Regions from separate parts of the Streptomyces sp. P1-3 genome, predicted to be linked through region 2. Evidence: riboswitches for the same ligand, from Rfam matches in the RefSeq annotation. Region 2 holds a riboswitch; the other holds the start of a gene.

Region 1 (15,830 bases), 1.5 Mb from region 2:
CCGTCCGCTGCGCGCGGCCGGCCAGAGCGACCCGGGGCTGCCGGTGTGCGTGACCGTCACCCATGTCGACGGGCTGGTGCTGGCGCGCTCGGCGTTCCACCACTCCATGAACTACCGGTCCGTGGTGGTGCACGGCACGGCCCGCCAGGTGACCGACGAGGCCGAGAAGCGCGCCGCTCTCGACACTTTGGTGGATCACGTCGTACCGGGCCGCTCCGCCGACTCCCGGCCGGCCAACGCCAAGGAACTGGCCGCCACCGCCGTCCTCCGGCTCGACCTGGACGAGGTCTCGGCCAAGCTGCGCACCGGCGGGCCGAACGACGATCCGGAAGACCTCGCCCTGCCCTACTGGAGCGGCGTGGTGCCGGTCGCCCGCCGCTACGGCGCACCGGTCCCCTCCGACGACCTGGCCCCGGGCACCTCCGTGCCCGAGTACGTCACAGAGCTCGGCTGACCTCCCGCCATCCCGGGCCTCACACCCCGGGGGCTGGACGGGCCCAACGCCTCAGGACCGGGACAGGCCCGGCACCCCAAGAGGGGGGACAGGCCCGGCTCTCAGGGGCGGACGGGCCCGGCAGCGCACCCGTCCGCCCCTGAGGACATAACTCTGAGGACGTAGCCGGGGCCTAGCCCGCGGGAGCGGCGGCGCGCGCCTCGGTCGCGGCCAGGGCCGCGACCGCGCCCAGCAGCACCGCGGTGCCCAGCACCGTCGCCGCGGTCAGGTGCTCGCCGAGCAGCGCGACCGCGATGACCGCGGCCGTGACCGGCTCGATGAGCGTGATGACGGTGACCGTGGTACCGCGTACGACCGCCAGGCCCGCGAAGTACAGGGCGTACGCGAGCGCGGTGGGCACCGACGCGATGTAGCCCAGCAGCACCAGCGTGCGGCCGAGATCGTGCGCGTGGGGCCACAGCCCCTCGGCGGCGGCGAGCGGCAGCAGACCGGCCGCGCACACGGCGAAGGCCGTCAGCGTGGTGGTGTACGGGTCGGTCGCGCGGCCGGTCCGCTCCAGATGGCGGCCGTAGACGGTGACGGTGGAGTAGCCGACCGCGGAGAGCAGCGCCAGGGCCAGGCCCGCCGGCCGTACGGTGCCGGCGCCGTCGCTGCCCAGGACCAGCACCGCCAGCCCGGTCAGCGCGCCCGCGACCGCGAGCACACCGCCCGCGCCGAGCCGCTCTCCCAGGAACAGCCGCCCGCACAGGGCGACCATCACCGGCGCCGCGCCCAGCGTGACGATGGTGCCGACCGCGAGCCCGGTCGCCTCGACCGCGCCGAAGTACGCGGCCTGAAAGACCATCAGCCCCACCCCGGTGACCAGGATCCGTTCCGCGCGCCGCAGTGGCGACTCGTACGGGCGCGGGACGGTCGCACGGGCGGCGACACGGGGGGCGGTGCCGCGGCGGACGGCGCGCGCGGCGAGCAGCAGGACGAGCCCGCCGACGATGCGCCAGAAGGTCAGGGCCAGCGGGCCGAGACCGCTGCCGCCGTAGAGCAGTGCGGCCACCGCGCCCGCGGTGCCCCAGGCAGTGGCCGCGACGGTGACGTAGAGCAGGCCCCGGCCGACGGACAGCGCCGGGGAAAGGGAAGTGAGCACGAGTGTTCTCCCGCGGGAAGACATGAAGGGTTCGCGTCATCCGTGTGCGGGCAGCGGCCGGGAACAGCGGTCGCTGAAGTGACGGTTCGCCGGAGCGCCGTCCGGGACCGGGATCTCGTCACCGGGCCACTGAAGGCCGGGTGACGGCGGTGACTGCCCGCGTCAGGCAGCGGGAGGCGGAAGAACGGTCATCGGCATGGTGATCACATTACCCCACCGCTGAGCGGGGCTCTTCGGCCTCGCATGTCCGGCCCGCACGCTCAACTGTCCGACCCGTACGCTCAGTCGTCCAGTCCGTACGCTCAACCGTCCAGCCCGCACGCCCGGCTTCCGACCGCCGGGTCCACCGGCGCCGGGATCACCCGCGCCGGGGCCCGCCCAAGGCCCGCGCGTCCGTGTCCGCCGCGGCGGGCACGGAGGTGGCCACCGGCTCGTCCGGGGCGGCCTTCGGCGCCGAGGTCTGGGCGATGAACGCGCCGCCGAGCACCACCGCACCGCCGACGATCTGCGCCGTGCCCAGGTGTTCGCCGAGCAGCACCCAGGCGAGCACGGTGGCGATGACCGCTTCCAGGCACGCCACGACCCCCGCGACCTGTGGCGAGAGGCGGCGGATGGAGAGCACGCCGGTGAGATAGGCGACAACCGTCGCGACCAGGACCACCCAGGCGAGGAGCAGGATGGCGGGAATCCGCGCACCATGCATGTCCGCGCGCCCCGCGAGCACCGACCAGTCGAGGTTCCAGGGGCTGGCGACGGCCGTCAGCGCGACGGCACCGATGAGCAGTCCGTAGGCGATCACTCCCAGCGGGTCCGCCGCGTCCTCGGTGTCGCCGCCGTGATCGGAGAGTACGAAGTAGCCGACCTGGCAGCAGGCGGCGCCCAGGGCGAGCGACAGCCCCACGAGGTCGAAGCTGAGCCCGCTCCAGACCTCGACGACACAGGCCAGACCACCGACGGCGAGGACGACGCCCACGGCCGCGGCACGGGTCACCGGGCGCCGCTGCACGAAGCGCACCCAGCCCAGGACCAGGGCGGGGGCGAGATACTCCACGAGGAGCGCGACCCCGACGGGGATGCGCGATATGGACGCGAAGTAGCAGGCCTGGACGCCCGCGACGGCCAGCAGGCCGAAACCGGCGAGCAGCGCCGGGCGGCGGGCCGGCAGACTCCGGTGCCGCCACGCGACGGGCAGCATGACCAGGGCGGCGCCCACGACCCGCAGCCAGGTCACGTGCAGCGGTTCCAGCCCAGCCTCGATCAGCGGCTTGGCCGCGACACCCGATCCACCGAACGCGAGCGCCGACGCCAGGGCGAGGCCCAGGCCGGTGCTCTTCCCCAGAGAGCCTTGCATCGGGCCATCATGCCAGTTCTGTACAGGAGCGTCACCCCGTTGACTGCTGGCAGGGGCCGCCCTCCAGATGGGCGAGCAGCAGGTCCGGATCGATCCCCGTCCGCGTGAGCACCTCGACGGCACGGGACGCATGGTCGCAGGCGAGCGCCGTGAGCAGGTCGAGCCCCTCGGCGCGGCCGGCGCCCCGGGCCCGAGCACGGCGCAGCGCACGGTCCATGGCCAGGCCTGCGGCCGGCGACCAGCCGGAGCAGTCGCCGTCCGCGGCGGGGCCCCGGTGGCGATCGCCGATCCGCACGACCGGCACCGCCCCGGAGTCCTCGACCGTGCCGCTCCACCGGAGTCCGTAACCGATGGTGCGCTGTACGAGGTAGCCGAGCAGCCGCGCGACTTGGGGCCCGGTGAACGCGGCACGCACCTGGGGGTCGGACTCCAGCAGTCCGTGGAGCAGATGGGCCGTGTCGGCCTGCCGGTCACCGCCGCGTGCGGCACGTCGTCGCGCACCCGCCGCAACCGACACCAGCTCGGCACTGAGCCGGGGGTCCGGTCCGGTACCGGCCGGGCCGGCGCAGGGGGAGGAACTTCGCACGCTTCCACCCCATCAGCCCCCTGGGCGCGAAACATCCGCGTAGGGAGGCATATCCACATCCCACCATGGTTGGGCGCTGATGACCGGCTTCTCCTCCTCAGGGAGGAGATGGACGGACGGCGGCGCGGGTTCGGCACGGCGCTCGTCGCTCAGTGCGCGCGGGCGTGGGCCCGTACTCGCCGATCCGTGCTCGCGGGCGAGGACCCGTGCCCTTCGACGGGATCAGTGCTCGTCGGCGAGGATCAGATAGAGCTTCTTACGGGCCTCGTTGATGACCGTGAGCCCCTTCTGCCGCTGCTCGGGGGTGCCGGTCTTCCAGACCTGCGCGAAGGCCTCCATCAGACCGAACCCGGCCTGCCGGATCTCCTGCATGGCCTCCCAGTCGACACCGCGCCCGGCCTCCTCCCACGGGGCCTGCGACCCCGCCTCGGCCTCGGCCCGCCCGGCGTCGGTGAGCGAGAACAGCTTCTTGCCGCCCTCGCTCTGGCTGCCGATCAGGCCTTCGTCTTCGAGGAGCTGCAGGGTGGGGTAGACCGAACCGGGGCTGGGCTTCCACGCCCCACCGCTGCGCTCGGCGATCTCCTGGATCATCTCGTAGCCGTGCATGGGACGGTCGCGCAGCAGCGCGAGGATCGAGGCGCGCACATCGCCGCGCCGCGCCCGGCCGCGCGATCCGCCCCGGCCCCGGCCTCCGTACGGCGGGCCCCCGAAGGGCGGCCCGAACGCCCCGAAGGCCGCGCGGCGCCCTTCGAACTCGCCTCGGCCGTCGCGCTCCGGGCCGCAATGCCCCCGGCCATGCCCGTGCTCATGTCGTCGCTCATGGGAACGCATCGTTACGCTCCTTCCATCGTTGATCAGTCGCGATGCCTCAACGATATATCGGAACCGATCGCATAGCAATCCCCTGGTGATGTCAGACCCGTGGTGATGCCGCACCAGCCCCGAGACCCACCGCCCGCTGTCAGTGCCCTCCCCTAGAGTCGCCCGCGTGACCGAGCCCTCCTACCTCGCCGCGGTCCGGGAGTCGTACGACACCGTCGCCGCCGACTACGCGCAACGCGTCAAGTCCCCCGCGGAGCTGGATCCGTTGTCACGCGCGATGCTGGCCGCGTTCGCCGAAGTCGTACGTGCGGCCGACCGCGGTCCGGTCGCGGACCTGGGATGCGGCCCCGGCCACGTCACGGCGCATCTGGCGGGCCTGGGGGTCTCCGCGTTCGGCATCGACCTGTCCCCGAAGATGATCGAGCTGGCCCGGCGGGCGCACCCGAGCCTGAACTTCACTGTGGGGTCGATGACCGCGCCGGCCATCCGGGACAACGGGGTCGGCGGCATCCTGGCCTACTACTCCACCCACCACACGCCACCGGAGTTGCTGCCGGCCGTGTTCGCCGAATTCCATCGCGCGCTCGCGCCCGGCGGCCATCTGATGCTGGCCGGACACGTGGGGGACGACGAGCGTCTCCGTCCGACGCGGGCGTATGGCGGCCACCCGGTGTCCTACGAGTCCCACCTGCTGCCGCCGGATCGGATCGCCGGGCTGTTGGGCCAGGCAGGACTCGCCATCACCGCGCAACTCGTGCAGGAGCTCGACGAAGGAACGAGGAGGACCGTCGCAACCTTCCTGGCCCGGAAACCCGAACGGCCGTGAGTACGGGGATGCCGCGAGTACGGGGATGCCGTGAGTACGGGGATCAGGCCGTGGGCAGCCAGTCCACGTGGCCCGCCAGCAGTGCGTATCCGACGAAGGCGACGATGTCGATCAGCGCGTGCGCGGCGACCAGCGGCCCCACCCGACCCCACCGGCGGTAGAGCAGCACGAAGATCACGCCCATCGCCAGGTTCCCGAAGAATCCGCCGATCCCCTGGTAGAGGTGGTACGAGCCGCGCAGCAGCGAGCTGGCCGCGAGGGCCGCCATCGGGGTCCAGCCCAACTGGCCGAGCCTGCGGAGCAGGTAGCCGACGACGATCACCTCCTCCAGCACCGCGTTCTGCACGGCCGAGGCGATCAGCACCGGGATCTTCCACCAGACATCGGGCAGGTTCTCGGGCACCACGGTGAGGTTGCCGCCCACTGCCCGCGCGCCGAGGTAGAGCAGCAGTCCGGTGCCGCCGATGGCCGCCGCGAGCGCGGTGCCCCACCCCAGGTCGAACCGCGGCCGCCGCAGGTCGAAGCCGATCGTGCGCAGCCCGGCGCCCTCACGCAGCAGTAGATGGGCCACGAGCAGCACCGGGACCAGCGCGGTGGTGATGCCGAAGAGCTGCCAGGCCAGGTCCAGCCAGGGGCGGCCGGGGGCCTCGGAGGCGTTGAGGGTGGCGGCCTGGTCCTTCAGGCCGCCCGCTGCGGTCACCGACCCGACGAAGCTGATCAGCGCGGACACCGCGCTCGCGCCGACCGACAGCGCCAGGACGAGCAGCAACTCGGTGCGGCGGATCCGCCGCGCGGCCTGACCGCCGCCTCCGGGCGCGGAGACCGCCGCGTCGCGTGCCTGTGCCTGCACTGCCTGCCTCCACTTCCGCCGTCCCCCGGGAGGTCCTAGCTTGCCGCACGGCCAGGCGCGGCACGAACGGGGGCCGAGGCGGAGCGACGGGCTCGCGCCGGGAGGCGGGGCAAAGGCCTACTCGGCGAGGTCCACCGGCCACGTGTGCACGGGCTCGCCGCTGCCGGCCAGCGCGCAGTACCGGCTGGTCATCACCGCGAGGGCGGATTTCCTGTCGAGCCCGCGCTCGCGGGCCAGGCGGTAGGTCGCCACCTGCCAGGACGCTCCGTTGAGGCGCCTGCGGCAGCGTTCCTCGATGATGCCGAGGTAGCGGTCGCGGTCCGCGGGCTCCACGCCCCAGGCGTCCAGGCCGGCCGCGGCCAGTGGCAGCAGTTCGTCCCGTACCAGCTGTGCGGCGGGGATTCGGGCCGTGGCGAGGAAGCGGCCGGACCGTGGCCACTGCAACACGGCGTCGATGCCGTGGCGGCACGCGGCGTCGAAGTTCTCCTCGGCGGCGGCGAAGGGCAGCCGGGTCCACACCGGGCGGGGCTCCTCCGCGAGCGCCCGCACCAGGCCGTAATAGAAGGCGGCGTTGGCGATGACGTCGGCGACGGTGGGGCCGGCGGGCAGCACCCGGTTCTCCACCCTGAGATGCGGTACGCCGTCCGCGACCGCGTAGACCGGGCGGTTCCAGCGGTAGATCGTGCCGTTCTGCAGCACCAGCTCGTACAGCAGCGGGATTCCGCCGTCCTCCAGGACCCGCAGCGGATCCTCGTCGTCCGCGGCCGCCAGCAGCGGCGGAAAGTACCGGAGGTTCTCCTCGAACAGGTCGCGCACGTCGCTGATCCAGCGTTCGCCGAACCAGTTGCGCGGGCGTACGCCCTGAGCCGCCAGCTCCGGCTGCCGGACATCGGTGGACTGGAGGAACAGCGGCGGGCGGGACTCGCGCCACACCTCACGGCCGAAGAGGAACGGCGAGTTGGCCCCCGTCGCGATCTGGGCGCCCGCCACCGCCTGCGCGGCGTTCCACACGGCGGCGAAGCGTCCCGGCGTCACCTGGAGATGTAACTGGACGGACGTGCAGGCCGCCTCGGGTGCTATCGACCCCGAGGTGTAGGTGAACCGCTCCACGCCCTCGACGTCGATGCGGAAGTCCTCGCCTCGGGCGGCCAGCATGTGCGCGTCGAGAAGCTTGTAGCGGTCGTCGCCGGAGAGGTTCGCGGCGCCCAGGTCCGCGGCCGCCAGGGTCGGCAGAATTCCGATCATCACGACCCGCGAGGAGACTTCCCGGGCCTTGCGATCAGCATATGACAGGCCTGTGCGCAGCTCTTCCTCCAATTGATCGAAGACCCTTCCGCTCAACCGGTGCGGAACGATGTTGACTTCCAGGTTGAACTGCCCGAGTTCGGTCTGGAAATCGGGGCTGGCGATACGATCCAGCACCTGCGCGTTCAGCATCCGGGGCATCCCGTCCGAGCCCGCGAGATTCAGCTCGATCTCCAGTCCCATGAGATTCCGCGGGCGGTCGAATCGCCGCTCCTCCATCAACCTCGACAGTCCCTCCAGGCACGCCTGGAGATTCCTGCGCTGCCGCTGCCGGTCGACCAGGCCGAACCCGTTGGCCACGACCTTCTCGCCCATCGAAGCGACCTCCTCGCGCCGGCGGTTCGCGGCACCAGCCGCTGAGTCACGGTCGATGATGCCCAGGCAATGTGATCGATAACGCCCCGTGGACGGCATGCGGCCGGTAGGCTCTGCACTGCGGCACGCGCGGCACCCGGGACGGAATGGCGAAATGCCCTGAAACGGAAGAAATGTTCTGGCGAGAAACACCGACCAGAACCGGCCTACCGCATTGACGGGAAAGGCCGAGGTCAGGTGAGTGCAGAAGGAACACATTCGGCCAAATCGCCGCGCCGGGCGGACCGGAAATCCCCTTGCTGACATTTTCCGCAGCAACTAGCCGGAACCCCAAGGGAACACGTGTCGTATAAACTTGCCGAACGAGGCAGAGAGTTGACGTCCGGTATTCGACACCGGTCCACCTCTGACCCGTTCAGCTCACGGTGCCCGTCCGCACCCGACCCATCTCGCACCACCGCGTCTTTCGAACCACCGTGTCTCCGAAGTGAGAGGCGACTCATCATGCCGCTGCATGCCCTCCCGGCTCCTGCGCCCGCCCTGCGCAGCGTCCTCACGGCCCTCGGTTCCCCCAGCGCCGTCCGCGAGGCCCGCACCACCCCCGCACTGCGCTCGCTGTCCGGCCCCTTCACCCCCGAACAGCCACTGCCCGTCCATGTCCTGGAGGGCGTCACCGAACCCGGCACCCCACCCACCACCAGGCTGGCCGGCTGGCGCTTCCTGATCCGGCACGGCGGCCAGGCCGTCGCCGTGGCCGAGGCCATGCTCACCGCGGACGGCTGGGCCTTCTCCCGCTTCTCCGAAGGCCCCTACGTACGCTCCACGGAACAGGCCCTGCTCCAGGCCGAGTCGCTGCCCGCCTCCTACCAGCCGCGCCTGCTGTCCGTACCGGAGCTGTACATGCTCACGCTCTGGCTGCACGGCGACCCGGCCGCGGACGCCGCCACGGGCCGGCCCGCCCCCGGCGATCTGCTGGTGCCGCTCGCACCCGCCCCACCCGGGATCGCCGCACACCGCCCGCACCGGGTCGCCGATCTGCTGCCCGTCCTCACGGTCCGGATGCCCCCGGGTCCCCTGCTGGGCTCGCCCGCCTGAGGCACGGCCGGGAGAAGCGCCCCGCGACCCCGTGGTCGCGGGGCGCTCGGCACGCCGGCGTACGCCCCCTCCATACGGGCTAGTCCGGTCCGGCCATGCAGAACCCCCCGAAGAGACCGTCCGGTTCTGGTGAACCGTCCGCACGAGTGACACGTCCCCTTGGAGTGAGTACCGCTGCCGCGAAATCCCTGCGGAATGACTCCCGTAGGGCAAGACTGGGACCCATTAGCCGACCGACAACGGGGGGGGCGGCCATGAACGCCGCATCGAGCCGCAGGACCTTCACCACATCGCAGCGAAAGAACCCTTCCATGTGCCAGCACCAGCCGCCGTGCCCGTCAGCCGACTCCGCCGACCGGGAGGCCGCACACCTCGTGGCGCACTACCCGGAGCAGGGATGGAGCCTGCTGTGCAACGGTGTCCTGCTCTTCGAGGACACCGGTGAGCTGCTGCCGGACGGGCAGGTCATCGCCCCGCACCGGCCGCTGGGCAGCGAGCACGTCGCGACCGCCGCCTGATTCCGAGCCCATCATGACGGCCGCCTGATCCACGGCGCCGTCACAGCGCGAAGGGCCGGCCCGGCGTCAACCGCCGCACCGGCCCCCACGCATGAGCACGTTCGTGCGCGTCAGCCCTCGTACTCGTCCATCGGCGGGCAGGAGCAGACCAGGTTGCGGTCGCCGAAGGCACCGTCGATCCGACGCACCGGCGGCCAGTACTTGTCAGCCGTCGAGACCCCGGCCGGGAAGACCGCTTCCTCGCGGGTGTAGCCGTGCGTCCACTCCCCGCTCAGCGCGGCCGCGGTGTGCGGCGCGTTCCGCAGCGGGTTGTCATCCTTGGACCACTCCCCCGAGCCGACCTTCTCGATCTCCTCGCGGATGGCGATCATCGTCGCGCAGAACCGGTCCAGCTCGGCCAGGTCCTCGCTCTCCGTCGGCTCGATCATCAGCGTGCCGGCGACCGGGAAGGACATCGTCGGGGCGTGGAAGCCGTAGTCGATCAGCCGCTTGGCGACGTCGTCCACGGTCACCCCGGTGGCCTTGGTGAGCGGCCGCAGGTCGATGATGCACTCGTGCGCGACCAGGCCGCCGGGCCCGGTGTAGAGCACCGGGTAGTGCGGCTCCAGGCGCTTGGCGATGTAGTTGGCGCCGAGCACCGCGACCTGGGTGGCGCGCCGCAGGCCCTCGCCGCCCATGAGGCGGACGTACGCCCACGAGATCGGGAGTATGCCCGCGGAGCCCCACGGGGCGGCCGAGATCGGGCCGACGCCGGTCTCCGGACCCGCGGTGGGCTGGAGCGGGTGGTTGGGCAGGTACGGGGCGAGGTGCTCGCGCACCGCGACCGGACCGACGCCCGGGCCGCCGCCGCCGTGCGGGATGCAGAAGGTCTTGTGCAGGTTCAGGTGCGAGACGTCGCCGCCGAACTCGCCCGGACCGGCCAGGCCCACCAGCGCGTTGAGGTTGGCGCCGTCGACGTACACCTGGCCGCCCGCCTCGTGCACGGCCGCGCAGATCTCGGAGATGTGCTCCTCGAACACGCCGTGGGTGGAGGGGTAAGTGACCATGAGCACGGCGAGCTCGTCGCGGTACTGCTCGATCTTGGCGCGCAGGTCGTCGGTGTCGACCTCGCCGTCCTCGGCGGTCTTCACCACGACGACCTTCATGCCCGCCATCACGGCGCTGGCGGCGTTGGTGCCGTGCGCGGAGGACGGGATGAGGCAGACGGTGCGCTGCTCGTCGCCGTTGGCACGGTGGTACGCGCGCACCGCCAGAAGCCCGGCGAGCTCGCCCTGGGAGCCGGCGTTGGGCTGGAGGGAGACCTTGTCGTAGCCGGTGATCTCCGCCAGCCGCTCCTCCAGCTCGCGGATCAGCGTCAGGTAGCCGCTCGCCTGCTCGGCCGGCGCGAACGGGTGCAGCCCGGCGAATTCCGGCCAGGTGACCGGTTCCATCTCGGTGGTCGCGTTCAGCTTCATGGTGCAGGAGCCGAGCGGGATCATGCCGCGGTCCAGCGCGTAGTCGCGGTCCGCGAGGCGGCGCAGGTAGCGCAGCATGGCGGTCTCGGAGCGGTGCCGGTGGAAGACCTGGTGGGTCAGGTAGGCGTCGGTGCGCAGCAGCCCGGCGGGCAGCGCGTCCTCCGTCGCCACGTCCAGCGCGTCGACGTCGCCCTGGACGCCGAAGGCAGCCCAGACGGCGGCCAGTTGGGCGCGGGTCGTGGTCTCGTCGCAGGCGATGCCGACGTGGTCGGCGTCGGTCAGGCGGAGGTTGACCCCGGCCTCGCGGGCGGCGTCCACCACCTGGGCGGCCCGGCCCGGCACGCGCGCGGTGAGGGTGTCGAAGTACGCGTCGTGGACGAGTTCGACGCCGCCGGCCCGCAGGCCGCCGGCGAGCACCGCGGCGTAGCGGTGGGTGCGGCGGGCGATGGCGGCGAGCCCGTCCGGGCCGTGGTAGACCGCGTACATGCCGGCCATGACGGCGAGGAGTACCTGCGCGGTGCAGATGTTGCTGGTGGCCTTCTCGCGGCGGATGTGCTGCTCGCGGGTCTGCAGGGCCAGCCGGTAGGCCGGGGCGCCGTCGGCGTCGACGGAGACGCCCACGAGGCGGCCCGGCAGGCTGCGGGCGTAGGCGTCGCGGACGGCCATGAAGCCGGCGTGCGGACCGCCGAAGCCCATCGGCACGCCGAACCGCTGGCTGGAGCCGACGGCGATGTCGGCGCCGAGCTCGCCGGGCGAGGTGAGCAGGGTGAGGGCGAGCAGGTCGGCGGCGACGGTGACGATCGCGCCCAGCTCGTGCGCGCGCTCGATGACGGCCCGCGGGTCGCGGACGGCTCCGGAGGCGCCGGGGTACTGGAGCAGGACGCCGAAGACGCCACGCTCGGCGACCTCGGCCGGGATGCCGTCGGTCAGGTCGGCGACGACGACCTCGACGCCGGTGGGCTCGGCGCGGGTCTGGATGACGGCGATGGTCTGCGGCAGGCAGTCGGCGTCGACCAGGAAGACGCCGTCCTTCACCTTGCCGACACGGCGGGACAGCGCCATGGCCTCGGCCGCGGCGGTGCCCTCGTCCAGCAGCGAGGCGCCGGAGGTGGGCAGCCCGGTGAGGTCGGCGACGACGGTCTGGAAGTTCAGCAGGGCCTCCAGACGGCCCTGGGAGATCTCCGGCTGGTACGGCGTGTACGCCGTGTACCAGGCGGGGTTCTCCATCACGTTCCGCAGGATGACCGGCGGGGTGAAGGTGCCGTGGTAGCCCAGGCCGATCATGGGCGACAGGACCTGGTTGCGGTCGGCGAGCGAGCGCAGCTCGGCGAGGACCTCGGCCTCCGTGCGGGCCTCGGGCAGCCCCAGCGCCTCGGTGCTCTTGATCACGTCGGGCACGGCGGCCGCGGTGAGCTCGTCGAGCGAGCCGAAGCCGACCTGCGCGAGCATCTTGGCCTGGGCCTCGCTGTCCGGACCGATGTGGCGCCGGGCGAACGGAATGCCGCGCTCCAGCGCTGCGAGGGAGATGCGGTTGTCGGTCATCTGCGAAAGGCCTCCTGGTCTGTGCGACCTTCGAGGGGCACCACGGCGCGGGTGCCCGGACGGCCTCCCCCTCTGTCATCACGACCTGAGAGCTTCACCGTCCCGCGTGCCGCGGACCGGCTTTCCCCGTCGGTGAGGAGGGCCCGGGGGACATTCGTCCCGCAGACCCGACCTGCTTTCCAGAGTGACCTCGCCCGCGCGGTACGTGTGCCTGAGAGATTCCGGGGAGGATTTGCTCCTTCGGCGCCTCCGGCGATCCCGGTGAACTGATCCGGTTCCACTGGAGGACTCTCCCGCACAGGGTCTGCAGCCAGCGCCAGCCTACCAGCGCGATCGTCGCCCGAACCGGTGCGGTGAGCCCCGCTACACCGCGCCCAAGTGGCCTTTTGCCCTGTTGTGGCTTTTCGTAGGTGTCACGGGACAGATCTGTGAGTTGGAGGGACCGTGCAGACCGACATCGATCCGCGGCGACTGATCGGGCACAAGGCCGTCGACCGCGACGGGGCGAAGCTGGGGACGGTCGACGAGGTCTATCTCGACGACGCGACGGGCGAACCGGAGTGGGCGGCGGTGCGCACCGGGCTCTTCCACCGGGACGTCTTCGTGCCGCTGGGACCGAGCGAGGTCGTCGACGGCACCCTCCGGGTGCCGTACGAGCGTGGGCTGATCAAGGACGCGCCTGATTTCGGCGTGGGCCGCCATCTCTCGCCCGAGCAGGAACTCCAGCTGTACCACCACTACGGCTTGGACGTGCCCGGCTGACGTACCCCTACGGTCTCGACGGGCTCGGCTGACCTTCCCCACCGGATCCTCCCGCTGCTGGTGCCTCTCGCGTCGGCTCGTGCTCCTCGGGCCGGACCAGGGGCAGCGGATCGGCCGGTGCCAGGTCCGGGTCGTCGACGGCGAAGGTCCGCACCCGGCCGGGTGGGGACCACGGCTGCTCGAACCGCACGGTGACCCGCCCGACCCCGCTGCCCTGCACCCAGCCCGCCCCGTACGCGGCGTGCCGGACGTCGGCGCCCGGCAGCCACCGCCGGGCCCGCCGGGCATCCGTCGCGGCGTCCTGGCCCCCCTGGCCCGGCGTCTCCGGTATCGCGGTGCCGGAGTCCGCTCCGGGCCGCTCCGGGGCACCGGGAGCGCCCTCCCCGGCCTGGCCGAGTCCGCCGGGCTGACCGGGGACGGCGGCCGAGCCCTCCCGCTCGCCGGTGCGCCACACGGCGTGGACCGCCTCCGCCGCGTGAGCGGCCTCCTCCTCGGCGGCGTGGGCGGCCTGCGCGAACAGGTCCTCCTGGGTGTAGTCGGCCAGGCCGCTGACCCCCACCCCCAGCAGCCGGACCCCCGCCGTGGTGTCCACCTGCTCGATCAGCCGCGCCGCCGCCTCACGGACCACGGCCGGGTCGTCCGTGGGCCCACGCAGCGTCTCGGACCGCGTCAGCGTCGAGAAGTCGTACCGCCGCACCTTGATCACGACCGTCCGCCCCGCGCGCCCCGCGCCGCGCAGCCGCTCGACGCACCGGTCGGCGAGCCGGGCGATCTCCAGCTGCACCCGGGTGCGGTCGGTGACATCGGTGTCGAAGGTGTCCTCCACCGATACGGACTTGGCGTCCCGCTCGGCGACGACCGGGCGGTCGTCGCGACCGTTCGCCATCGCGTACAACGAGGCGCCGTGTGCCTTGCCCAGCAGCCGCACCAGCTCCGCCTCACCCGCCTCACGGGTCTCGGCGACCGTGTGGATGCCCACCCGGCGCAGGGCCTCCGCGGTCGCCGGGCCGACACCGGGCAGGGTGCGCACCGTCATGGGCCCCAGAAGCTCCCGCTCGGTGCCGGGCTCGATGACGACCAGGCCGTCGGGCTTGGCCTGCTCCGAGGCGATCTTGGCGAGCATCTTGGAGCCGGCGAGCCCCACCGAGCCCGTCAGCCCGGTGGCGGCCCTGATGTCCGCGCGCAGCCGCTCACCCACCGCCCGTGCGGTCACGGCGTCCTCGGCGACGCCGCCGGCCTCCAGATCCACGAACGCCTCGTCGAGGCTGAGCGGCTCCACGAGCGGGGACAGCCGTCCCAGCAGGCTCATCACCGTGTCGCTGACCGTCCGGTAGAGCGCGAAGCGGGGAGCCAGATAGGCGGCGTGCGGGCACAGCCTGCGGGCCTGCGCCGTCGCCATCGCCGAGTGCACCCCGAAGACCCGCGCCTCGTACGAGGCCGTGGCCACCACACCGCGCGGGCCCACGCCGCCGACGACGACCGGCTTGCCGCGCAGGCTGGGCTTGGCCGCCTGCTCCGCCGAGGCGTAGAAGGCGTCCATGTCCAGATGGAGAATGGTCGGCGCATCTCTCACAGTTACCGATGCTGCCGCACACCACTGACAATCGGCCCGAAGGCGGCCCCGGGGCCGCCTTCCGCCGTGGCGCGGTCAGCCCGCCCGATTGCGGCGCCGGGCGAGCTCGTCGGCGGGGTTGTGCCCGATCAGCGTCTCGCCGGTGTCCACGTGCTCACCGTGCAGCTGCGACAGCGCCTCTTCCACGTCCCGCCAGACCACGCCCACGGCGATCCCGAAGACGCCCTGGCCGCCCTGGAGCAGCTCGACGACCTCGTCCGGGGAAGTGCATTCGTAAACGGTCGCGCCGTCGCTCATGAGCGTCATCCGTGTCAGGTCGTCCAGCCCGCAGGCGCGCAGGTGCTGGACGGCGGCGCGGATGTTCTGCAGGGACACACCGGTGTCCAGCAGTCGCTTGACGATCTTGAGGACGACCACGTCCCGGAAGCTGTAGAGCCGCTGCGTCCCGGAGCCGTACGCGGGCCGCACACTCGGTTCCACGAGGCCGGTACGCGCCCAGTAGTCCAGCTGGCGGTAGGTGATGCCCGCGGCCGAGCACGCGGTGGGACCGCGGTATCCGACCACCGCGGAGGCTCGCTCGTGCAGGGGTCCGGCCTGTGCCGCGACCCGATGTGCGGGGGGAGCCGGATCGGCCGGTGCGCCCCCGTGGAGCGGATACGGACCGCCGGCCGCCGTGCCGTCGCCGGTGCTTCTCACGCCGACCTCCGTCCTTGACCTGCCTTCTCGACGGTAGGCAGTCACTCGGGGTGCGTCAACGATCGCCACACTCGGCACGCCGAGTGATAATCACCCTGAGAGTGGTTTGCCGTGACTGTCGCGCGGGAAAGGCTACTCGAATGTCAGAACGGGGGCGGACGAAGCGCCCTTCACTGGCTGCTGGTCCCGAAGTCCTCGGGAGAGATCTGGTCGAGGAACTCGCGGAACTTCTCCACCTCGTCCTCCTGCTCGTCCGGGATGGCGATACCGGCGTCGTCGAGCACGCCGTCGCTGCCGTAGATCGGGGTACCGGTACGCAGCGCGAGGGCTATGGCGTCGGAGGGGCGGGCGCTGACCTCGACACCGCTGGCGAAGACCAGTTCCGCGTAGAAGACGCCTTCCCGCAGGTCCGTGATGCGGACCTCGGTGAGCTGCTGACCCACCGCGTCGAGCACGTCCTTGAACAGGTCATGGGTGAGTGGGCGCGCGGGGGCCATGCCCTGCTGCGCGAAGGCGATCGCGGTCGCCTCTCCCGGTCCG
Region 2 (15,830 bases):
GCGGGTACGCCGACCAGCCGGCCACGATCAGCTTCGGCTTGGTCTCCTTGGCCAGCCGCTCGACCTCGGCCATGTCCACGACGCCGGTGTCGTCCACGTGGTAGGCGACCACGTTGTAGAGCTTGCCGGAGAAGTTGATCTTCATGCCATGGGTCAGGTGCCCGCCGTGCGCGAGGTTCAGGCCCATGATCGTGTCGCCGGGCTTGAGCAGCGCGAACATCGCCGCCGCGTTCGCCTGCGCGCCGGAGTGCGGCTGCACGTTCGCGTGCTCGGCGCCGAAGAGCGCCTTGATCCGCTCGATGGCGATCCGCTCGACGACGTCGACGTGCTCGCAGCCGCCGTAGTAGCGGCGGCCGGGGTAGCCCTCGGCGTACTTGTTGGTGAGGACCGAGCCCTGGGCCTCCATGACCGCGACCGGAGCGAAGTTCTCCGACGCGATCATCTCCAGGGTGGACTGCTGGCGGTGGAGCTCGGCGTCGACGGCGGCGGCGACGTCCGGGTCGAGCTCGTGCAGGGAGCTGTTGAGAAGCGACATGCGTCAGGATCCTTAAGAGCCGGAGAACTCGGTGTACTCGTCAGCGGAGAGCAGGTCGTCCGGCTCGTCCGTGATGCGGACCTTGAACAGCCAGCCGCCCTCGAACGGGGCGGAGTTCACCAGCGACGGGTCGTCCACGACGTCCTGGTTGGCCTCGACGACCTCACCGGTCACCGGGGCGTACAGGTCGCTGACCGACTTGGTCGACTCCAGCTCGCCGCAGGACTCGCCCGCGGTCACCGTGTCACCGACCGCCGGAAGCTGGACGTAGACCACGTCACCGAGCGCGTTGGCGGCGTGCTCGGTGATGCCGACCGTCGCCACGCCGTCCTCGGTGGCCGACAGCCACTCGTGCTCCTTGCTGTAGCGAAGCTGCTGGGGGTTGCTCATGACGTGAATTCTCCTGGATCCGAAGGTGTGGATGTGCCGTGGGTCTTGCCAGGTGGGACGAGGGTGACGAATTCGTCAGTGCGCCGGGGCCGCGGAGCCGTGCCGCGCGCCCGTCCGGCGCCGCTCGCGGTACGTCAGCGCTGCCGCTTGTAGAAGGGGAGGGCCACGACCTCGTACGGCTCGTGGGCGCCGCGGATGTCCACCGCGACGCCCTCGGTGCCCGGCTCGGCGTACGCGGCGTCCACGTACGCGATGGCGATCGGCTTGCCCAGCGTCGGGGACGGCGCCCCGGAGGTGACCTCACCGATCACGGTGCCGTCCGCCGCCACCACCGAGAACCCGGCGCGCGGCACCCGGCGGCCCTCGGCGATCAGCCCCACGAGCTTCCGCGGCGGTGCCGCCTTCGCCCGCTCGGCGGCCGCCTCCAGCGCCGCCCGGCCCACGAAGTCGCCTTCCTTGTCGAACTTGACCACGCGGCCCAGCCCCGCGTCGAACGGCGTCGTCGCTGTGGTCAGCTCGTGCCCGTAAAGCGGCATGCCCGCCTCCAGCCGCAGGGTGTCCCGGCAGGAGAGGCCGCACGGCACCAGGCCCGCGTCCGCGCCCGCCTCGGTCAGCGCCTGCCACAGCTTCTCGGCGTCGGCCGGGTCCACGAACAGCTCGAAGCCGTCCTCGCCGGTGTAGCCGGTACGGGCGATCAGGGCGGACACCCCGGCGACGGTGCCGGGCAGCCCGGCGTAGTACTTCAGGCCGTCGAGGTCGGCGTCGGTGAGCGACTTCAGGATGGCGGGGGACTGCGGCCCCTGGACGGCGAGCAGCGCGTACGCCTCGCGGTCGTCCCGCACAGCGGTGTCGAAGCCCGCGGCCCGCTCGGTGAGCGCGTCCAGCACCACCTGGGCGTTGGAGGCGTTCGCCACGACCATGTACTCCTCGGCGGCCAGCCGGTAGACGATCAGGTCGTCGAGGATGCCGCCCTCGGCGTCGCAGATCATCGTGTACCGGGCCCGGCCGACCGCGAGCGCCGACAGGTTCCCCACCAGCGCGTGGTCCAGCGCCTGCCCCGCCTGCGGGCCGGTGAGGGTGATCTCGCCCATGTGTGAGAGGTCGAACAGGCCCGCGCGGGTCCGCACGGCGGTGTGCTCGTCACGCTCGCTGCCGTAGCGCAGCGGCATGTCCCAGCCGGCGAAGTCGGTCATGGTGGCGCCGAGCGCGCGGTGCAGCGCGTCGAGCGCGGTGTGGCGTGGGGCGTCAGTCATGGTCATTTGCTCCCAGGCGAGGGCGTATGGGTGAAGTTCTCCCCATCTGTCATCGGAACCTGAGAGCTTCACCGTGACCCCGGGCGGGGGACGGCTTGCACCTTCGGCGGAGCCGCAGCAGCGGCTCGCTTTTCAGATCTGCCTCGCCCGCGCGGTATCGGGGCCTGAGAGATTCAAGGGAGGACTTGCTCCTTCGGCGCCCCGTCGCCCGGCAGTGACTGCCGGTCCGGGGACTCTCCCGCGCGGATTCAAGCGGCCGGTATGCAGTTGGCGCGCACATCATCGCACGTGCGCGCCACAAGGGAACCCCCGGACGGGAATCGGACGTTCCTTGTACGCCATTGCCTTCCCTTGACACTCTTCGGGTAGGGGGCGGTGACCGGACCCAGGAGGACGATCACGGTGCAGAGGCAGCGCAGGTGCCAGAACGACGTCGCGCGGGGTCACCCCCGGCCGTGCGAGCAGGTCACCGGGGAGCGGCGGCCGGTGCTCCGGCCCGGCCGGAGCCGGCCCGTCCACGACCTGCGCGGCCTTCCCGCCCCGGCCGCCGGCGAGCTGCGCTTCCCGGCCGGTGACCTCGCCGTCACCTCCGGACTGCCCGGCAGCGGCAAGTCCACCCTGATGAGGCGGACCGTGCCCGGACTGGACCGGCGCGGCGGCCCGGTGCTGCGCGTGGACTCCCAGGACACCCGGGAGAGCTGGGAGCGGCGGCTGCCGGGCTGGCTGCCGTACGGGCTGTACCGCCCGCTGGTGCGGCTGGCGCACTACGCGCGACTGCGCCGCGCACTGCGGTCGGGCTCGAGTGTGGTGGTGCACGACTGCGGCACGCTGCGCTGGGTGCGCCGCTGGCTGGCGTGGCACGCCCGGCGGCGCGGCCGCCGGCTGCACCTGATCCTGTTGGACGTGCCGCCTGCCCTCGCGCTCAGGGGGCAGGCGGCACGTGGTCGGGGGGTTTCCGGTTACGCCTTCCTCCGGCACAGACGGGCCGTGGCCCGCCTGGTGGCCGATGCCGAGGACGGCAGCCCGCCGCGGGGCTGCGCCTCGGCGGTGCTGCTGGACCGCCTCGCCGCCGATGCCCTGGAGGGCATCGGCTTCGAGTGAGGCTTCCGGGCTGTCCGTCGTTCGGACCGTTGGGCTAGAGCAGCACGGTCAGCAGCCTGGGCAGCACGAGCCGCAGGTCCTCCTGCACGTCCGACAGGTCCTGCTCCAGTGTCATCCGGACGCTCTTGTCCCGGTCGGCCAGGACCGCGGCGAGCAGCTCGTCGACGCCTTCGAGCAGCCGCTCCAGCAGGCCCACCAGGTCGTCGGACGGGTCGGCCTTCTTTCCGCGGATCTTGGCCTTCAGCGCGGCCTTCTTGCTGGCCTGGACCGCGTTGATGCCGTTCGTCTCCACTCGGTCCCGGAACCAACCGAGGCGGAAGCGGTCCGGGTCCCGCTGCCTGGCCTCCGCGATGAACTCGTCGGCGTCCTGGATGGCGTCGCGGAGTTTGTGGATGGCCACGAGGCGGTGGGACGTTTCGCGGGGGGCCGCCTTGGCGGACTCGGGGCGGTCCGGGATGGGCCCGTCGGCGATAGCCGGGCCAGCGAAGCCCAGGACCAGGGAGCCGCAGATCGCGGCGGAGACGGCGGTATAGGTCGCCTTACTGGTGCGCATGGATGAGTAGTCCCTTCGGTATGTCAACCCGGGTACGCGACCACGGTGTGCATGGCCGGTTGCGGTCCGCAACTTTTCCGATACCGTCCGCAGTCGCCGTACGGCTCCGCCGCCATGCCCCGCGACCTGCGCGTATCCCGCGCCGGACGCGGGCTGCCGATGAACGGCGGGCATGCAGCCGTTAGGGTGCTGTGCAGGCTGGGCGAGATGGCGGTGGGGACGGGATGAGCATCCAGAGCGACGGGTCCGAGGCGCTGGACGGCGCGTTTCCCGGCAACGAACTCGAAGAGGTGCTCGCCGCCTCCGTCGGGGTGCCGGGCGCGGGCGCCCGGATCGTCGAGGTCCTCGGCCGCAGCCACGTGTGGATCCCGCTGCCCAACGGCGGCGGCCCCGGCAGCACCGACCTCGATCTGCCGACCCTGGAGATCGACGGCGGCGCGTACGTCCCCGTCTTCAGCTCCGAACAGCAGTTCCTGCGGATCGTCGGCGACCGGATGTCCTTCGCCGTGGCCCCCGCCGTGGAGTTCGCCCGCGGCCTGCCCCCGCAGCTCGGCATCGCCGTGAACCCCGGCGGCGCGGTCGGCGCGCCGCTCCCGCCGCCCGCGGTCGCCCAGCTGTGCAGGGTCGGCCGCACGGAACTCGACGGTCCGGCCTCCGGCGGCCGGGTGATGCTGTTCGAACCGGACTGGCAGGACGAACCGGTGGACTTCCTGGCCGCCGCTGGGCTGGAGTTCGCCAAGGTGCCCGACGTACGGACCGCCCGGCGCGCCCTGGCCCGCGTCGAGGGCGACGCCCCCACGCTGTTCGTGGGCGTCCAGGTGGACCTCCCGACACCCCAGACCCAGGCGCTCGTGCTCGACGCGCTCGGCCGGGCGCTCGGCGCGGTGCCCGTGCCCTGGCCCGTCCAGCTGGTGCTGCTGGACGTCGCCCAGGACCCGGTCGGCGACTGGATGCTGGAGCGGGTCCGGCCGTTCTACGACCGTGATCGGTGACCGTGCCGGTCAATGCCGGGGCGGACTCGTAAGCTGGTGGGATGACCGGGCGGGGTGCGGCGCCGCGCACCGGAGCGATGCGGTGATGACCCAGGGAAGGGGCGGACACAGGTGAGCGCGGTCGCGGGAGGTGGTACGGCGGCTGCCGGTCAGGTCGAGCAGATGCTGCAGCAGGTCGCTCCCGGCCGGTACGACACCTACGAGGCGCTGCTGCGCGCTCTCGCCGACGGCTCCGTGTGGATGCTGCTGTGGCACGGGACCCCCGGGGCGCCCGACGCCCAGTACGGCAACATGGAGGTCGACGGCCTCGGTTACGCCCCCTGCGTCACCTCGGGGCAGGAGCTGTCCGCCAGCGGCTGGAACCGCGCGCACGAGGTGATCGGCGGCCGCCAGATCTCCGCCGCGCTCTACCGCGACCGCTGGGGCCTGTGGCTCAACCCGCACGCCCCCGGTGGCGGCGTCGGCATCCCCTGGCTCGATCTGCGGCGGATCGCGGTCGGCCTGGACCAGCTGCCCGCCGGACCCCTGCGGATCAGCGAACCCGCGATCGAGATCCCGCAGTTCTACGCCCTGCTGGGGCAGAACGCGCACCGTACGCCCGTTGTGCGGTCGTTGCGCCGGGCCTGGGTGCAACCCGCCCTCGGTGCCCCGTATCTGGTGATTGGTCTTGATCTGTACGACACGAGTCAGCCGTCCGTCGAGGCGGCGCGGCTGATGATGCGGCAGTCCGTCGGCGCGGTGCCGGACGGACTGCCGGTCTCCACGGTCGCGATGTCGGACGAGTTCGACCCGGTCGCGATGTGGCTGCGGGCCAACTCCCGTCCGTTCTTCGACCGGGACGCCTACGGCGGCGCGCCCGCGCCGTCCTACGGCTACGGCTACCCGCCCCCGCGCCCCACCTTCTGACCTGCGGCGACTGACTCCTCCCGGTGTCGGGGCGGCTTCCGCCCGGCCGGTTTTCGGCGTACCCCCGGCCGGTTCGCGGCACGCTCACGGGTATCGGCTGTTCGGTTAACGGAACGTTGTGCGCCACATCACGGTTGCGCATCCATTGCCCGAGGGGTCTGGCGGCTGATCGCGAGCCCGTTGAAGACTCCCGCTCCAAGAGACGTCGCTCCAGCGTACGAGCCTCTGTTTGCGAGTTCTGCCGCACCATCCGCACGACGTTGCGCACCACTGATGTGAACCATGCCGCCATCGCGCGGCGGGTCGTGGGCCGGTCACCGCCGGCGAGAGGGGTCCCCACAACGATGACGGCACCATTGCATGACACCGGCGCGGCCGAGGCCGCCGCCGTCGAGGTTGCCGCCGGCGTGCCCGAGAAGGAGATCCAGGGCAGGTCGCCCGGGCGAATCGCCTGGATGCGGCTGAAGCGCGACAAGGTCGCCCTCGCCGGCGGCATCATCGTGATCCTGCTGATCCTGGTGGCCGTCTTCGCCCCGCTCATCGTGAAGCTGTTCGGCCATCCGCCGAACGACTTCCACGTCGACAAGCTCAACGCCGAAACCGGCCTGCCCGAGGGCGACTTGGGCGGCATGAGCGGCGACTTCCTCTTCGGGCTCGAACCGGTCAACGGCCGCGACGTGTTCAGCCGCGTCGTCTACGGCGCCCGCGTCTCCCTGCTCGTCGCGTTCCTCGCCGCACTGGTCTCGGTGGTGCTCGGCACCGTCTTCGGCATCCTGGCCGGGTACTTCGGCGGCTGGGTCGACGCGCTCATCAGCCGGACGATGGACCTGCTGCTGGCCTTCCCGCAGCTGCTGTTCATCATCGCCCTGGTCTCGGTCATCCCCGGCGAACTGTGGGGGCTGTCCGGGTCCGGCGTCAGACTCGGCGTGCTGGTCCTGGTGATCGGCTTCTTCGGATGGAGTTACGTCGGCCGCATCGTGCGCGGGCAGACGCTCAGTCTGCGCGAGCGCGAGTACGTCGAGGCGGCGCGCAGCCTCGGCGCCGGGCGGTTCTACATCCTGATCAAGGAGCTGCTGCCCAATCTGGTCGCGCCGATCCTGGTCTACACGACCATGATGATCCCCACCAACATCCTCACGGAGGCGGCGCTCAGCTTCCTGGGGGCCGGCGTCAAGTCGCCCACCGCGTCGTGGGGGCAGATGCTGTCGGCGGCCGTCCCGGTCTACGACCTCGACCCCGCGTTCATGATCATTCCTGGTCTGGCCATCTTCATCACCGTCCTCGCCTTCAACCTCTTCGGCGACGGTGTGCGCGATGCGCTCGACCCCAAGGGTTCCCGCTGAGCGGGGCAGTACCGCACTTCACGGAGGATGCGACACAGTGATCACCACGAGCAGAGCCACCCGCCGCATCGCGGCCGGTGCCGCGGTCGCGGCGCTGCTCGCCGCGACGGCGGCGTGCGGCGGCGGAAACGGCCGTAACCGAGACAAGAACAACGACGCCGACGGAGCCGGCTTCAACGCCGCGCTCACCAAGGTGCTCAACCCGTCCACCGAGAAGGGCGGCACCCTCAAGTTCATCAGCACCCAGGACGCCGACTTCTGGGACCCGCAGCGCGGCTACTACGGCTTCATGTGGGACTTCGCCCGGTTCTACACGCGCCAGCTGGTGAGCTACGCGCCCAAGCCCGGCAAGGAGGGGATGGAGATCGTCCCCGACATGGCCACCGGCAAGGCCAAGGTCAGCGGCGACGGCAAGACCTACACCTACACCCTGCGCGACGACCTCTACTACGAGGACGGCTCCAAGATCACCTCGCAGGACATCAAGTACGGCATCGAGCGCACCTTCGCCACCGATGTCATCAACGGCGGCCCGCCGTACCTGATGCAGATCCTGGACAACGGGCAGAAGTACCCCGGCCCGTACAAGGACAAGGACCCCAAGAAGCTGGGTCTGAAGTCCATCGAGACGCCGGACGAGAAGACCATCACCTTCAAGCTCCCCAAGGCGAACTACGACTTCGAGGGCATCCTGGCGCTGCCCACGTCCACCCCGGTGCCGCCGGCCAAGGACACCCGCGCCAAGTACACGCTGCGCCCGTTCTCCTCCGGACCGTACAAGTTCAAGTCGTACGACCCGGGCAAGGAGCTCATCCTGGAGCGCAACACCCACTGGAAGAAGTCCTCCGACCCGATCCGCGCCGCCCTGCCGGACGAGGTCAAGGTCACCTTCACCACCAACGCCAACGACGCGGACGCCAAGCTGATGGCGGGGGACTACCACCTCAACCTCACGCAGCGCGGTGTGCAGACCGCGGCCCGCGCCAAGATCCTCCGTGACGCGTCGCAGAAGGCCAACACCGACGACCCGCTGACCGGCTTCATCCGCTACGCGGTCATGCCGAACACGGTCAAGCCGTTCGACGACGTGCACTGCCGCAGGGCCGTCCTCTACGCGGCCGACAAGACCTCGCTGCTCGCCGCCCGCGGCGGCACCTACGGCGGCGAGGTCGGCATCAACATGCTGCCCCCGGGCGTCCCCGGCCACGACCCGCAAAGCGACCCGTACGAGCTGCGCAAGGACGGCGGCAAGCCGCAGCTGGACAAGGCCAAGGACGAGCTGAAGCAGTGCGGCAAGCCGGACGGCTTCTCCACCAAGCTCGCGGTGCGCCAGAACGAGCCCGCCGAGATCGCCTCGGCCGAGGCCATCCAGGACGCCCTGGGCAAGGTCGGCATCAAGGTCGACATCGACAAGTTCGACGGAGCGCAGGGCAACGCCGTCATCGGCTCCCCGAACAACGTCGAGAAGCAGGGCTACGGCCTGATCGTCTACGGCTGGGGCGCGGACTTCCAGTCCGGATCGGGCTTCCTGCAGCCGCTGGTCGACAGCCGCTTCACCCTGGAGAGCGGCAACAACAACTACGGCATGGTCGACGACAAGCAGATCGACGAGCTGTTCGACAAGGCCATCGCCGAGCCCGACCCGGCCAAGGCCGCGGAGCACTACAAGCAGCTGAACAAGCGGCTGAGCGACCTGGCGGTCTACCTGCCGTTCGTCTACGACAAGTCGCTGAACTACCGCAGCCCGGAGCTGACCAACGCGTACACGTCGGACGGCTTCAACGGCAAGTACGACTTCGTCTCGCTCGGTGTCAAGGGTGGCGGCAAGTAATCGGTCCTGGTACGCGACCGATGGTCCGTCCCGATAGAGCGAAGGGCAGGTGAGGGCCTGCCGGGCGGCCGACCTGGGGGCACCTTCCAGACGAAGTCTGGGGGAGATCCCGGGCGGCCGCCCGGAGGCCGACCACAGTGCTTGTGTACATCATCCGGCGGCTCGTCACAGTCGTCGTCATGCTCCTGGTGGTCACCCTGGCCACGTTCGGAGTCTTCTTCATGGTGCCGAAGCTGACCGGCACCGACCCGGCCCTGATGTACGTCGGCAAGAACTCCGACAAAGCGTCGGTCGAGGGCACCCGCAAGAAGCTCGGTCTCGACGAGCCGGTCCTGGTGCAGTACGGCGAGTTCGTCAAGGGCATCGCCGTCGGCCGGGACTACGACGACGGCGTCGAGGTCACGCACTGCCCCGCCCCGTGCTTCGGCTACTCCTTCAAGACCGAGCAAGAGGTGTGGCCCCTGCTGAAGGACCGGCTGCCGGTCACCGCCTCACTGGCCGGTGGAGCCGCCGTCCTCTGGCTGATCGGAGGCGTCGGCGTCGGCATCGTCTCCGCACTCAAACGCGGCACGGTCTGGGATCGCGCCGCCATGATCGGAGCGCTGGCCGGCGTGTCCCTCCCGATCTACTTCACCGGCCTGTTGTCCCTGGCGATCTTCTCCTACCAACTCGGCTGGACCTCCGCCGAGTACGTCCCCTTCATGGAGGATCCCGGCGGATGGTTCAGCAACCTGATGCTGCCATGGGTCACCCTCGCCTTCCTCTACGCGGCGATGTACGCGCGACTGACCCGGGCGACCATGCTGGAGGTGATGGGCGAGGACTACATCCGCACCGCCCGGGCCAAGGGCCTGAAGGAATCGGTGGTCATCCGCAAGCACGCGCTGCGCTCGACCATGACCCCGATCCTGACCATCTTCGGCCTGGACCTGGGGGCGCTGGTCGGCGGCGCCGTGCTGACCGAGTCCACCTACAACCTCCGCGGTCTCGGCTACGAGGCGGTCAACGCGATCCAGAACAAGGACCTGCCGGTGATCCTCGGGGTCACGCTGGTCGCCGCGTTCTTCGTGGTCATCGCCAACCTCGTCGTGGACCTGCTGTACGCCGTGATCGACCCCCGAGTGAGGCTCTCGTGACGGACCTTGAGAAGACGGGCGCAGCCGGCGAGCCGGAGCAGCCCGCCGCCCTCGGCGGCGTGGCGAAGTCCGGCGCCGTCGGCGAGCCGGTGGCCGAGGACGGCGCACGGCCGGGCGCCTACCTTGAGGTGCGCGATCTGAAGGTGCACTTCCCGACCGACGACGGCCTGGTGAAGTCCGTCGACGGGCTCTCCTTCGCGCTGGAGAAGGGCAAGACCCTCGGTATCGTGGGCGAGTCCGGCTCCGGCAAGTCGGTCACCTCGCTCGGCATCATGGGCCTGCACCGGGTCGGCAACTACGGCCGGCAGAAGGCGCGGATCTCCGGAGAGATCTGGCTGGACGGCAAGGAGCTGCTCTCCGCCGACCCCGACGAGGTCCGGCGGCTGCGCGGCCGCGAACTGGCCATGATCTTCCAGGACCCGCTGTCCGCGATGCACCCGTACTTCACCGTAGGCAAGCAGATCAGCGAGGCCTACCGGGTCCACCACCAGGTCGACAAGAAGACCGCCCGCAGGCGGGCGATCGAGATGCTGGACCGGGTGGGCATCCCGCAGCCGGACAAGCGGGTGGACAACTACCCGCACGAGTTCTCCGGCGGTATGCGCCAGCGCGCGATGATCGCGATGGCGCTGGTCAACAACCCCGAGCTGCTGATCGCCGACGAGCCGACGACCGCCCTGGACGTGACCGTCCAGGCGCAGATCCTCGACCTCATCCGCGACCTGCAGAAGGAGTTCGGCTCCGCGGTCATCATCATCACCCACGACCTGGGCGTCGTCGCCGAGCTCGCCGACGACATCCTGGTGATGTACGGCGGGCGCTGCGTCGAACGCGGCCCCGCGGAGAAGGTGTTCTACGAGCCGCAGCACCCCTACACCTGGGGCCTGCTCGGGTCGATGCCGCGCATCGACCGCGACCAGACCGAACGGCTCATCCCGGTCAAGGGGTCCCCGCCGAGCCTGATCAACATCCCCGGCGGCTGCGCCTTCAACCCGCGCTGCCCGTACGCCGACGTGCCCAAGGACGGCATCACCCGCACCGAGCGCCCGGAACTGCGCCAGGTCGGCGACCGCCACTTCTCCGCCTGCCACATGTCGCAGGAGGAGCGCACCCGGATCTGGACCGAAGAGATTGCGCCGAAGCTGTGACCGAGAAGACCGAGAAACCAAGCGTGGCGAAGACGGCGGCGGTCGAGCGGCAGGCGGCGGACGCCGACTCCCCCGAGCCGCTGCTGAAGGTCACCGGCCTGGTCAAGCACTTCCCCATCAAGAAGGGGCTGCTCCAGCGGCAGACCGGCGCGGTGCAGGCGGTCGACGGGCTGGACTTCGACGTCCGGCCGGGGGAGACCCTGGGCGTGGTCGGCGAGTCCGGCTGCGGCAAGTCCACCATGGGGCGGCTGATCACCCGCCTGCTGGAGCCGACCAGCGGCAGGATTGAGTTCGAGGGCCGGGACATCACCCATCTGGGCACCGCGGCGATGCGCCCGATGCGCCGCGACATCCAGATGATCTTCCAGGACCCGTACTCCTCCCTGAACCCCCGGCACACGGTCGGCACGATCGTCAGCGCGCCGTTCAAGCTCCAGGGCGTCACGCCCGAGGGCGGCGTCAAGAAGGAGGTCCAGCGGCTGCTGTCGGTGGTGGGCCTCAACCCCGAGCACTACAACCGCTACCCCCACGAGTTCTCCGGCGGCCAGCGGCAGCGCATCGGCATCGCCCGCGCGCTGGCGCTCAAGCCGAAGCTGGTCATCGCGGACGAGCCGGTCTCGGCGCTGGACGTGTCCATCCAGGCGCAGGTGGTCAACCTGCTGGACGACCTCCAGGAGGAGCTGGGCCTGACGTACGTGATCATCGCCCACGACCTGTCGGTCATCCGGCACGTCTCGGACCGGATCGCGGTGATGTACCTGGGCAAGATCGTGGAGCTCGCGGACCGCAAGTCCCTGTACGAGGCGCCCATGCACCCGTACACCAAGGCGCTGCTGTCCGCGGTGCCGGTGCCGGACCCCAAGCGGCGCGCCAAGCGGGAACGCATCCTGCTCAAGGGCGACGTGCCCTCGCCGATCGCGCCGCCGCCGGGCTGCCGGTTCCACACCCGGTGCTGGAAGGCGACGGACCTGTGCAGGACGCAGGAACCGCCGCTGGTGGCACTGAAGACCGGCCACCAGGTGGCGTGCCACCACCCGGAGAACATGTCCGATTCCCAGGAGTGAGCCGTTCGTGATCTCCGGCCGGGCCCGGCACCGGGCCCGGCCGGAGATGATGTGCGCGACAGGTAAGAATGTCGCGTGCTCACCGATCTGTTCAGCCCCTCCGTCCAGCACTCGCTGGACATCGCCGGGATCTTCGTCTTCGCGATCTCCGGCGCGCTGCTCGCCGTACGCAAGAACTTCGACGTGTTCGGCATGGCGGTGCTCGCCGAGGTCACCGCGCTGGGCGGCGGGCTGTTCCGCGACCTGATGATCGGCGACGTCCCGCCCACCGCCTTCACCGACCTCGGCTACTTCCTCACCCCGCTCGTCGCCACCTTGATCGTGTTCTTCCTCCACCCCGAGGTCGAACGGATCACCAAGGCGGTGAACGTCTTCGACGCGGCGGGGCTCGGGCTGTTCTGCGTCACGGGCACCACCAAGGCCCACGACTACGGACTCGGCCTCACCGCGTCCGCCACGCTCGGCCTGGCCACGGCGGTCGGGGGCGGCGTGCTCCGCGACGTGCTGGCGCACGAGGTCCCCTCGCTGCTGCGCTGGGACCGCGACCTGTACGCGGTCCCGGCCATGGTCGGCGCCACACTCGCCGCGCTCCTCATCCGCTTCGACGAGCTGAACGCGACGACCAGCGCGCTCGCGGCGACGGTGGCCTTCGTCCTGCGCCTGCTGGCGATGCGGTTCGGCTGGCGCGCGCCCCGCGCGTGGAACCGGCGCAGCACGGCGGCGGAGGAGACCGCCTGAGGGGCTACATCGGGTCGACGTCCTCGCCCGGCTCCGCGCCGACGGGGAGCAGGCCGCGCTGCGCGAACACCCGCTTCGCCGCGATCGTCGCGTTGATGGCGCGAGGGAAGCCGCAGTAGGGCGCCGAGTGCAGCAGCGCCTCCACGATCTGTGCCGGCGTCAGCCCCACGTTGAGCGCCGCGTCCACATGCCCCTCCAACTGCGCCTCGCAACCGCCCAGCGCCGCCAGCATGCCCAGGGTCACCAGCTGCCGGTCGCGCGGCGCCAGCTCCGGCCGGGCGTAGATGTCACCGAAGCCCCAGGCGACCATCTGGTGGCCCAGCTCCGGGGAGATCCCGGCGAGGGAGGCGACGACGCGCCGACCGGCCTTGCCGTCGATCTCCGTCAGTACCCGCATGCCCCGGTCGAACCGCTCCTGCCGGGTCTCACTCCTGCTCTCACTGCTCATGATCCCGACGTTACGAGTCGGAGCGCGCTTCGGCGCGGACACCGCGCTGTGCCACCCGGCCGTGCCGCCGCAGACCCTCCGGCTCGTAGAATCGTCACACCATGGCATACCTCGACCACGCCGCCACCACCCCGATGCTTCCGGAGGCGGTGCAGGCGATGACCGCGCAGTTGGCCGTTGTCGGCAACGCCTCCTCGCTGCACGCCGCCGGTCGGCGTGCCCGGCGCACCGTCGAGGAGGGCCGGGAGACGCTCGCGGCCGCGCTCGGCGCGCGCCCCAGTGAGGTCGTCTTCACCGCGGGGGGGACCGAGTCCGACAACCTCGCGGTCAAGGGGCTGTTCTGGGCCCGGCGGGACGCCGACCCGGCCCGTACCCGGGTCCTGGCGAGCCCCGTGGAGCACCACGCCGTGCTCGACGCGGTCCACTGGCTCGCCGACCACGAGGGCGCGCGGATCGAGTGGCTGCCCGTCGACGGGTACGGGCGGGTGCACCCCGAGGCGCTGCGCGAGGCCATCGCCCGCGACCCCGCCGATGTCGCCCTCGCCACCGTCATGTGGGCCAACAACGAGATCGGCACCGTCATGCCGGTCCATGAACTGGCCGAGGCGGCGCGGGAGTTCGACGTTCCGCTGCACGCCGACGCGGTCCAGGCGTTCGGCCAGCTGGAGGTGGACTTCGCCGCCTCGGGGCTGGCCGCCATGACCGTGAGCGGTCACAAGATCGGCGGCCCGTACGGCATCGGGGCGCTGCTGCTGGGCCGTGAGTACACCCCAGTGCCCCTGCTGCACGGCGGTGGGCAGGAGCGGCAGGTGCGGTCCGGGACCCTGGACGCCCCGGCGGTCGCCGCCTTCGCCGTCGCCGGTGAACTGGCGGCCGCGCGCCGTGCGGGCTTCGCCCGCGAGATCGGGGCGCTGCGCGACACGCTGGTGTCCGCGGTCCGTGCCGCCGTCCCCGACGCGGTCCTCGGCGGCGACCCCGCCCCGGCCGGCCGGCTGCCCGCCAACGCGCACTTCTCCTTCCCCGGCTGCGAGGGCGACTCGCTGCTCCTGCTGCTGGACGCGCAGGGCATCGAGTGCTCCACCGGCTCGGCGTGCACCGCGGGCATCGCCCAGCCCAGCCATGTCGTCCTGGCCACCGGCACCGACCCCGACCTGGCGCGCGGCACGCTGCGCTTCTCGCTGGGGCACACCTCGACGGAGGCGGACGTGGCGGCGCTGGCCAAGGCGATCGGTCCGGCGGTGGAACGGGCCCGGAGCGCGGGCCTGAGCTGAGCCTGTCCCTCAGTCGCGTGGCTCGCCGGACGAGTCGCGCGGGGACGGCGCGGGGGCGGTGCGGACCAAGCGCAGATACCGGTCCCAGTCCCAGTGCGGACCGGGGTCGGTGTGGTCCGTCCCCGGCACCTCCACATGGCCGACGAGGTGCTCCCGGTCCACCGGTATGCCGTACCGCTCGCAGATCCGCGCGGTGAGCCGGGCCGACGCGCGGTACATCGCGTCGGTGAAGGAGCCGGCGCGCGACACGAAGCCGGTGTGCTCGATGCCGACGCTGCGCTCGTTGTACGAGCGGTTCCCGGCGTGGAACGCGACGTCCAGCTCCCGCACCATCTGCGTGATGCGCCCGTCCCCGCGCACGATGTAATGGGCGGCGGCGCCGTGCTCGGGGTCGCGGAACACCCGCACGGCGTCGTCGTGGCCACCCTGCACCACATGCACGACGACACGGTCGACGGCGTAGTCGTACGGCCGGTCGGCCCGCCGCCAGTTCGCCGCCGAGGCCGCGATCCACCGCGCGCCCGGGTGGTCGACCTCGCCCTCCCGGCGCGGCCGGTCGTTCCCGGGCAGCCGCCACCACCACCGCTCCAGCTCGTCGCGGAACGCGTAGGCCCCTCCGGCCAGCCCCAGCCCGGCCGCGGCGGTCCCGCCCAGGACGAGGGCGCGCCTGCTCAGCGCGCGGGAACCGGTGGCAGGCCCGATGCCCGCACCGCCGGACGCCGGCGCCGCGTCGTGGCGGCCGGGCGCCGGGGCCGCGTCGCGGTCGGCCGCAGGCGTGTCGCTCATGCGATGCTCAACGCGCGGACCGCCGGTCAGGGTTCCGCGTCCGCGTGCCGTACATCACTCCGGGCGGGCGCCGAGGGCGGACAGGTCTGGCAGGGGCGCGGGCCCCGTACCCTGGAGGGGCTATGACTGACTTCCCGGGCGCACCCGATCCGAACGCTCCCCGTGACGGCCGCCGCCTCCGCGTGCTCGCGGCCATGTCCGGCGGTGTCGACTCCGCCGTCGCCGCCGCCCGCGCCGCCGAGGCGGGCCACGACGTGACCGGTGTGCACCTCGCGCTCTCCGCCAACCCCCAGTCCTTCCGCACCGGCGCCCGCGGCTGCTGCACGATCGAGGAC

What was found. Region 2 has a riboswitch for glycine ahead of gcvT (glycine cleavage system aminomethyltransferase GcvT). Riboswitches for the same ligand answer to the same signal wherever they lie in the genome.
Region 1: linked by a shared signal. The riboswitch ahead of gcvP (aminomethyl-transferring glycine dehydrogenase) and the one ahead of gcvT (glycine cleavage system aminomethyltransferase GcvT) in region 2 are both predicted to bind glycine.

What each region holds. Positions count from the first base shown of each region.
Region 1 is NZ_CP192512.1:732,541-748,370, forward strand. Features, by position in the region: gene ACQUSR_RS03140 (pyridoxamine 5'-phosphate oxidase family protein) at 1-454, shown strand, start outside; gene ACQUSR_RS03145 (DMT family transporter) at 627-1,595, opposite strand; gene ACQUSR_RS03150 (EamA family transporter) at 1,954-2,946, opposite strand; gene ACQUSR_RS03155 (hypothetical protein) at 2,978-3,532, opposite strand; gene ACQUSR_RS03160 (PadR family transcriptional regulator) at 3,755-4,363, opposite strand; gene ACQUSR_RS03165 (class I SAM-dependent methyltransferase) at 4,521-5,180, shown strand; gene ACQUSR_RS03170 (CPBP family intramembrane glutamic endopeptidase) at 5,224-6,030, opposite strand; gene ACQUSR_RS03175 (glutamate--cysteine ligase) at 6,148-7,650, opposite strand; gene ACQUSR_RS03180 (hypothetical protein) at 8,155-8,745, shown strand; gene ACQUSR_RS03185 (DUF5999 family protein) at 9,057-9,263, shown strand; gene gcvP (aminomethyl-transferring glycine dehydrogenase) at 9,374-12,259, opposite strand; glycine riboswitch at 12,322-12,448, opposite strand; glycine riboswitch at 12,449-12,565, opposite strand; gene ACQUSR_RS03195 (PRC-barrel domain-containing protein) at 12,704-13,021, shown strand; gene ACQUSR_RS03200 (DNA polymerase IV) at 13,029-14,594, opposite strand; gene ACQUSR_RS03205 (MerR family transcriptional regulator) at 14,670-15,290, opposite strand; gene ACQUSR_RS03210 (bifunctional nuclease family protein) at 15,461-15,830, opposite strand, start outside.
Region 2 is NZ_CP192512.1:2,197,619-2,213,448, reverse strand. Features, by position in the region: gene glyA (serine hydroxymethyltransferase) at 1-535, opposite strand, end outside; gene gcvH (glycine cleavage system protein GcvH) at 548-925, opposite strand; gene gcvT (glycine cleavage system aminomethyltransferase GcvT) at 1,060-2,178, opposite strand; glycine riboswitch at 2,215-2,320, opposite strand; glycine riboswitch at 2,321-2,429, opposite strand; gene ACQUSR_RS09085 (AAA family ATPase) at 2,581-3,279, shown strand; gene ACQUSR_RS09080 (hypothetical protein) at 3,314-3,832, opposite strand; gene ACQUSR_RS09075 (enhanced serine sensitivity protein SseB) at 4,057-4,824, shown strand; gene ACQUSR_RS09070 (enhanced serine sensitivity protein SseB C-terminal domain-containing protein) at 4,936-5,730, shown strand; gene ACQUSR_RS09065 (ABC transporter permease) at 6,075-7,073, shown strand; gene ACQUSR_RS09060 (ABC transporter substrate-binding protein) at 7,114-8,904, shown strand; gene ACQUSR_RS09055 (ABC transporter permease) at 9,042-10,040, shown strand; gene ACQUSR_RS09050 (ABC transporter ATP-binding protein) at 10,100-11,188, shown strand; gene ACQUSR_RS09045 (ABC transporter ATP-binding protein) at 11,212-12,252, shown strand; gene ACQUSR_RS09040 (trimeric intracellular cation channel family protein) at 12,328-12,990, shown strand; gene ACQUSR_RS09035 (carboxymuconolactone decarboxylase family protein) at 12,995-13,438, opposite strand; gene ACQUSR_RS09030 (cysteine desulfurase family protein) at 13,540-14,709, shown strand; gene ACQUSR_RS09025 (N-acetylmuramoyl-L-alanine amidase) at 14,719-15,495, opposite strand; gene mnmA (tRNA 2-thiouridine(34) synthase MnmA) at 15,618-15,830, shown strand, end outside.